DNA from 3 places in the Paenibacillus sp. EKM211P genome. Region 3 is predicted to be linked to each of the others. Evidence: riboswitches for the same ligand, from Rfam matches in the RefSeq annotation. Region 3 holds a riboswitch; each other region holds the start of a gene.

Region 1 (2,267 bases), on a different contig from region 3:
ATCCACAGTAAAGCCTACATTACGTAATCCATTGGCAAAGTCGGAGAAGGCGCCTTCAATGACCCAATCTGCTGCACCAGCCGTCTGTGCGTGCGTATTATCGAACAGCACCTTTTTGCCTTTTCCATCCGGCAGTGTAGTACCGGGTTGACCCGGGTTGCCAGGTTCAGGTTCGTCAGGTTCACCTGGTTCCCCCGGCTCGCTTCCACTCACCAGTTCCACAGCGCTTGGACTTTTTACTCCACCAAAATTATTGTAGGCACCAAGCGTACCTGTCACGCGAATTTTGCTGCCGACCAGTTCAGGATGACCTGTTAACCCAAATTGCCCTCTGTACGCAGATGTCAGCTGCACATCCAATAGATTAGACGTGCTACGTTCATTGGCCTGGTCGGCAATCAGTACGTTAAAATCATTCGCAAACGGAGCAGAAAAATTAGCTGTTTTCGATCCGGTAGCATGTCCGACGATGTAGCCTTCCACCGTCACTGTACCTCCACTGCCTTGGCGCTGAAGTGCTTCGTCTACTGTCAATGCTCCCTCTGCCTTGACCTGACCGAATGGAACGAGGATCCCAATCAACAGCGATACGATCGCTGCTAGATGCAGCACCCCTTTCAAGCGTGAACCTGTGAACCGCAAGCCTTTTACCATACGTCAATATCCCTCCTATAATTCCATAAATGTACTTGTCCTCTATCAGATTAGCTGTCAATCTTCTAATTCCTTCCTGATTTCATCCATAATTATGTAAATTTTAATCTTTTTTATCGGAAACTCGCCTGTTTATGTAAAAATTGAAACCTGCGATTGACACCGAGCACGGCATACATTACGCTAAGAAAGATATGTAGAACGGTATACGCGAATGAAGATGACGGGAGAGTCTGTCCAGGGGCTTACACGCTGGCGGCACCGAAGGAGCAAGACGTCAGCACCCGGCTGGCGGATAATCTCTCAGGTCCATGTATCGTCATCTGACGCAACTCTGGAGAGAGCGCAAGCCACCCAAGGGGTAAGGCGGTAAGTACACCGCACGAAACTCTCAGGTAACGAGGACAGAGATAAGGGAAACTTCCTTATCCTGTCCTTTTTTGCGCTCACATTGTACGTCAGCATTAGGAACCGTCATAGCTGCGCACAAACGCGGAAATACCATATACTATGGTACTAGAACATACAGGGGGCCACACCATGCGTTTCAAAGATGTATTTTCCATTATCGGTCCGGCCATGACCGGACCTTCCAGTTCACACACTGCAGGCGCGGTGCGGCTTGCACGCGTTGCCCGTCACTGGCTCGGGATGCAGCCGGACCGTGCCCGCATGACACTGTACGGCTCCTTCGCCGACACCTACAAAGGACACGGTACAGACCTAGCACTCATCGCAGGCCTGCTCAATTACGATACAGACGACCACCGAATTCCAGATGCCGAGCAATGGGCGGAGCAGGCTGGAATGGCCGTGGAGTTTGCCGTCAGCGGACTACCCGCGCCCCATCCAAATACCGTCCGTTTTGAACTGTGGAAGGGTGAGGATCAGCGCACACTGCTGGGCTCCTCCATCGGCGGCGGCAGCATCCATGTCCAGCAGCTCAACGAATTCCGAGTCAACCTGACCGGGGAGCTGGCTACGTTGGTGCTTCTTCACTCGGATAAGCCCGGCACATTAGGTGCGGTGACTTCAGCACTCGGCGCTGCCGACATTAACATTGCCTATATGCATGTGGATCGCAAAGGCCGAGATGGAGAAGCACTTACCGCCATCGAAACGGACAGTCCTCCTACGGCTGAACTGATCGCAAAACTACGATCCTTACCACATATGTACGAAATTAAAATGATTAATTTGAAAAAAGGAGCTGAATCTGATGCGATTTAGCCATCTGCATGAAATCAGCGCCATATGCGCGGAGGAATCCACCACGATTGGCCGCCTGATGATTCAAGAGCAGGTACAAGAGACGAATACAACGGAAGAAGAAATCTTCCGCCAAATGTCTGATTATTATGAAGTCATGAAGGAGGCCGTTCATCGTGGTCAGACACAAGACACCGTATCCCGCAGTGGATTAACGGGCGGTGATGGCAAGCGTCTGGCCGAGTATCTGCGGGCAGGGGAAACCTGCTCCGGCGACGCCTCTGCACTCGCCATGGCTTATGCGCTATCCGTGTCGGAGGTTAATGCATCCATGGGGCGTATTGTGGCTACGCCCACTGCTGGCTCTTGTGGAGTCATCCCCGGTGTGTTCATTAGTGCGCAGG
Region 2 (2,267 bases), on a different contig from region 3:
CGGACTAACGATGCTTTTATTCAATTCAATATCCATATAAAAATTTAGAATAAAGCGCTAATATTCCATCTTATATTGCTCATTATTGTTCATCCGAAATCAACTGCTCGTACTGATCCGCAGACAGCAGCTTGCTCAGAGCCTCCTCGACATCATTGCCCATCTCTACTTCAATCATCCAACCCTTTTCATAGGGAGATTCATTCACCAGCTCAGGTGTGCTTTCCAGAGCTTCATTTACTTTCAATACGGTTCCCGCCACCGGAGCAAAAAGGTCGGATACGGTCTTCACCGATTCAATTGTACCAATCTCTGCCCCCTGTTCAATCGTTGCTCCCGCCCCAGGTAATTCCACAAAAACAATATCACCCAGTTGATGCTGTGCAAAGTCTGTAATGCCGATCCGCAACGTCCCGTCTGCTGTGCGCTGAACCCACTCATGTTCGTCTGTATACCAAAGTTCCCGTTTCACTTCACTCATCCTGCTTTCGCCTCACTTCCACATGAATAAAATGCTTTTAATCACCTGTATTAGACAGGTTAAGATTATGACAACATGAACACTCATGTCAATAATACTAACAAAAATACTTCATGTTATCTCATATAGCATAGAATATTAAAAAATGATAACTTGTAACAAACGCTTACATATCCTTATTTATACATTAAATGTTTTTTGGATTGTTTTATATGACATTTTTATTGACATTTTGAATGAATTTGCGTATTAATGGGTTATAGCAAATGCTTTTGGAAATACCCCGACAACTGCAAACGCGGATGAACGCGGAGGGAGAGACTACCCAAAAGATTCGCATAGCTGTTGTCGTTTCTGAGACAGTTGTGCACGCGAACTCGGATCAAGTTGTTACCTGCAAAACCGGGTAACCTACCGTTGATCCAAAAGGTAGCGCCGAAGGAGTAAACTTGCATTGCAGGTGAATCTCTCAGGCAAAAGGACCTCTGCCGGACGCATCTCTGGAGAGCATTCGCGATTAGAGCGGATCACCCAAGGGGAAACCTGGTTCACACCGGGGTAACTTTCTGGTATCAAGGACAGAGCTGAAAGAAGAGTATGGACTGCCGTCTATACGTTTCTTTCAGCCTGTCTTTTTTGTTTAGCCGATTACACTGGATAGGAGTGAAAAAATGTCTAATTTGCGAAGAACACCATTATTTCCGTCCTACGGGACGCAGCCCGGGGTTCGTTGTATTGACTTTGGCGGGTGGGAGCTTCCCGTTCAGTTTAGCGGCATCCAAAAAGAGCATGAGGCCGTCCGGCAACGCGCGGGTTTATTCGATGTCTCGCACATGGGCGAGTTTTTGGTTGAGGGCAAAGAAGCCGAGGCTTTTTTGCAATGGGTAACCACGAATGATGTCAGCCAGTTGGAACCGGGCCAGGCACAATATTCACTCCTGTGTTACCCCGATGGAGGCGTAGTGGATGACTTGCTTGTATACTGCAAAGGACCAGAGCGCTACATGCTCGTTGTGAATGCCTCCAACATCGACAAAGATTGGGATTGGCTCATGCGCCACGTACCTGCATCGGTTCATCTGGAGAATGTGTCTGATGCGATCGCATTGCTGGCATTACAAGGACCGGAAGCAGCACATATTGCCGCAGCCGTGACAGATGCAGATATTACGAATCTGGCATCTTTCCGATTCCATGAGAATGTGCAATTGTTCGGAGCAAAAGCACTCGTCTCCCGAACCGGATATACCGGGGAAGACGGTTTTGAATTTTATATACCTGCTGAGGAAGCACCCGCCGTGTGGAATGGTTTGCTTCGTTGCGGTGAATCGTATGGGCTAATTCCCGCTGGGCTTGGTGCTCGCGATACACTGCGGTTTGAGGCACGGCTGCCGCTGTACGGACAAGAGTTATCTGCCACCATTTCACCGCTTGAGGCTGGTTTAGGTTTCTTCGTCAAGTTGAATAAAGGAGATTTTATCGGCAGAGAAGCACTGCAACACCAGAAAGAACAAGGAATTCCTCGCAAGTTGATCGGGCTGGAAATGATTGACCGCGGTATCCCGCGCGCTCATTATCCAGTCTTCGCGGAAGGCCAACACATTGGTGAGGTCACAACGGGGACTCAATCGCCCACCTTGAAGCGTAATTTGGGGCTAGCCCTGGTGGACAGTCGTTTTAGCACCCTATCTACACCGTTAGAGGTCGAAATTCGAGGTAAACGCCTGCGTGCGGAAGTGGTCCCAGCCCCCTTTTATAAACGGTCACGCTGATCTTAATCCTCTTC
Region 3 (2,267 bases):
TTCCGGGCGCTCAGATCGGCTGTATGCTGGCCCGCATTGAAAGCTACCCACATACGTGTAACCCAGAAGATATCCTGAAAGCACAGCATGAAAATCAAATGAACCTGTTCTTTACGGATGTGCATGCTCGTGGGGAATATCCCAACTATATGAACCGCTATTTTGAAGAAAATAATATTGTGATCCAGACAGAATCCGGCGATGCCGAAATTTTGAAAAATAACACGGTCGATTTTATCTCATTTAGTTACTATATGACCTTGACCGTATCGGCAGGGCCAGAAGGCGAAAAGGCAGCAGGGAACCTGATAGGCGGTGTGAAAAATCCGTATCTGCAGTCTTCCGACTGGGGATGGCAGATCGATCCGATCGGCCTGCGTGTTACACTGAATACGTTTTATGATCGCTATCAAAAGCCACTGTTCATCGTGGAAAATGGCCTGGGTGCGTATGATAAGGTAGAAGAAGACGGCTCTGTGCATGACACGTATCGCATTGATTACTTGCGTCAGCATATTGCCCAAATGAAGGAAGCGATTGCTGACGGTGTTGATCTGATTGGTTACACCAGTTGGGGACCTATCGACCTTGTGAGCATGTCTACGTCCGAAATGTCCAAGCGCTACGGATTTATTTACGTTGATCTGGATGATGACGGTAACGGAACGCTTCAACGCTCCAAAAAGGACTCATTTAACTGGTATAAAAATGTGATAGCAACCAACGGTGAAGAATTGTAATTCCATATCGTTTTGGCGGGTACAGCAGAGAAAATCCTCAGGATGCAATCTGCTGTACCCGCTTTTTGTATAGACACTCTATTGATTCTTTCAGAGGGCTTCACAAATTTTTCACTTGTAATAAGCTGAAATTTTTCTGTATAATGAATAAAAATTTCATATGTCTGGTTGATGTTTGCGGGAGATGGAATGAAAGTTCCAACCGAAGGGGCAAAACTCTCAGGTGCTTAGGCTGATTTACAGCAACGAGCAGGGACCGTAAACGGACAGAACTCTGGAGAGACCCTTAATTGGGCGCCGAAGGTGCACCGCAGATCACATCTGCTTAAACTCTCAGGCAAAAGGACAGAGACGCGAATAACCTGTGACAGGGATAGCCCTAGGCTTTTTATAAGCTTTTAGAGGTGAAATCCTGCACAAGATGGTTGTATTTTTTCGTGCCTTTAACCTCTCCAAGAGTCGAATCAACAGATTTGACTCTTTTTTGTTTTCTACTATGCTGAAGGAGCGGGTTGAAATGAATTTGGTACATGTGTTAGAAACGATTGACAGTTGGATGTGGGGAGCGCCGCTTCTAATTCTCGTCATGGGCACTGGGTTGTGGCTAACGATCCGTCTGAAGATGCTTCAGATTATTCGATTGCCCTTAGCGCTCAAGCTAATTGGTAAAGCGCCGGACGAAGGCAGCGGGGATGTCAGTAGCTTTGGAGCATTGAGTACGGCACTTGCAGCTACTGTAGGTACGGGAAGTATCGTCGGTGTCGCAACAGCGATCAAACTGGGTGGGCCCGGTTCATTATTCTGGATGCTGGTTGCAGCTTTTTTCGGGATGGCAACCAAATATGCGGAAGGGCTATTATCCGTTAAATACCGTGTTAAAGACCGGAACGGACAATTTTCGGGTGGACCGATGTATTATATTGAAAATGGGCTTGGCCGCCGTTTCAAGCCGCTGGCGATGTTGTTTGCCTTTTCTGGTATTCTTGTAGCACTATTTGGAATCGGTACTTTTCCGCAAGTAAAGGCTATCGTTTCTTCTACGGAAAGTAGCTTTGGCGTGCCAACAGTAGTTACAGCAATCATTATTTCCGTGTTGACGGCTGTTGTTACGATTGGAGGACTCAAAAGTATCGCCAAGGTATCCACAAAGATTGTTCCATTCATGTCGGGGCTCTATATCGTGGTTTGTTTAATCGTACTCATTAAGTTTGCAGGAGAGCTTCCTCATGCGATCGCACTAGTATTACAAGGGGCTTTCTCGACAACATCTGCGACGGGTGGATTTGCCGGAGCCACGATTATGCTGGCGATGCGAAGCGGAGTTGCCAGAGGGATCTTTGCAAATGAAGCTGGTTTGGGAAGTGCGCCAATCGCAGCAGCAGCAGCTAAGACGAAATGGCCCGCAGAACAAGGGCTAATATCCATGACGGGCGTTTTTATCGATACGATGATTATTTGTAATTTGACAGGATTTACATTGCTGGTTACGGGAATATGGAGTGGAAATGATGATGGAGGTCTGATGAC

The links. Region 3 has a riboswitch for glycine ahead of G9G57_RS23495 (alanine/glycine:cation symporter family protein). Riboswitches for the same ligand answer to the same signal wherever they lie in the genome.
Region 1: linked by a shared signal. The riboswitch ahead of sdaAB (L-serine ammonia-lyase, iron-sulfur-dependent subunit beta) and the one ahead of G9G57_RS23495 (alanine/glycine:cation symporter family protein) in region 3 are both predicted to bind glycine.
Region 2: linked by a shared signal. The riboswitch ahead of gcvT (glycine cleavage system aminomethyltransferase GcvT) and the one ahead of G9G57_RS23495 (alanine/glycine:cation symporter family protein) in region 3 are both predicted to bind glycine.

The regions. Positions count from the first base shown of each region.
Region 1 covers NZ_JAAMNS010000021.1:77,453-79,719, forward strand. The annotation lists gene G9G57_RS23085 (DUF6359 domain-containing protein) at 1-654, opposite strand, end outside; glycine riboswitch at 869-983, shown strand; gene sdaAB (L-serine ammonia-lyase, iron-sulfur-dependent subunit beta) at 1,195-1,884, shown strand; gene sdaAA (L-serine ammonia-lyase, iron-sulfur-dependent, subunit alpha) at 1,874-2,267, shown strand, end outside.
Region 2 covers NZ_JAAMNS010000002.1:576,780-579,046, forward strand. The annotation lists gene gcvH (glycine cleavage system protein GcvH) at 83-481, opposite strand; glycine riboswitch at 890-963, shown strand; glycine riboswitch at 977-1,073, shown strand; gene gcvT (glycine cleavage system aminomethyltransferase GcvT) at 1,153-2,253, shown strand.
Region 3 covers NZ_JAAMNS010000022.1:76,726-78,992, reverse strand. The annotation lists gene G9G57_RS23500 (glycoside hydrolase family 1 protein) at 1-740, shown strand, start outside; glycine riboswitch at 909-993, shown strand; glycine riboswitch at 1,005-1,099, shown strand; gene G9G57_RS23495 (alanine/glycine:cation symporter family protein) at 1,258-2,267, shown strand, end outside.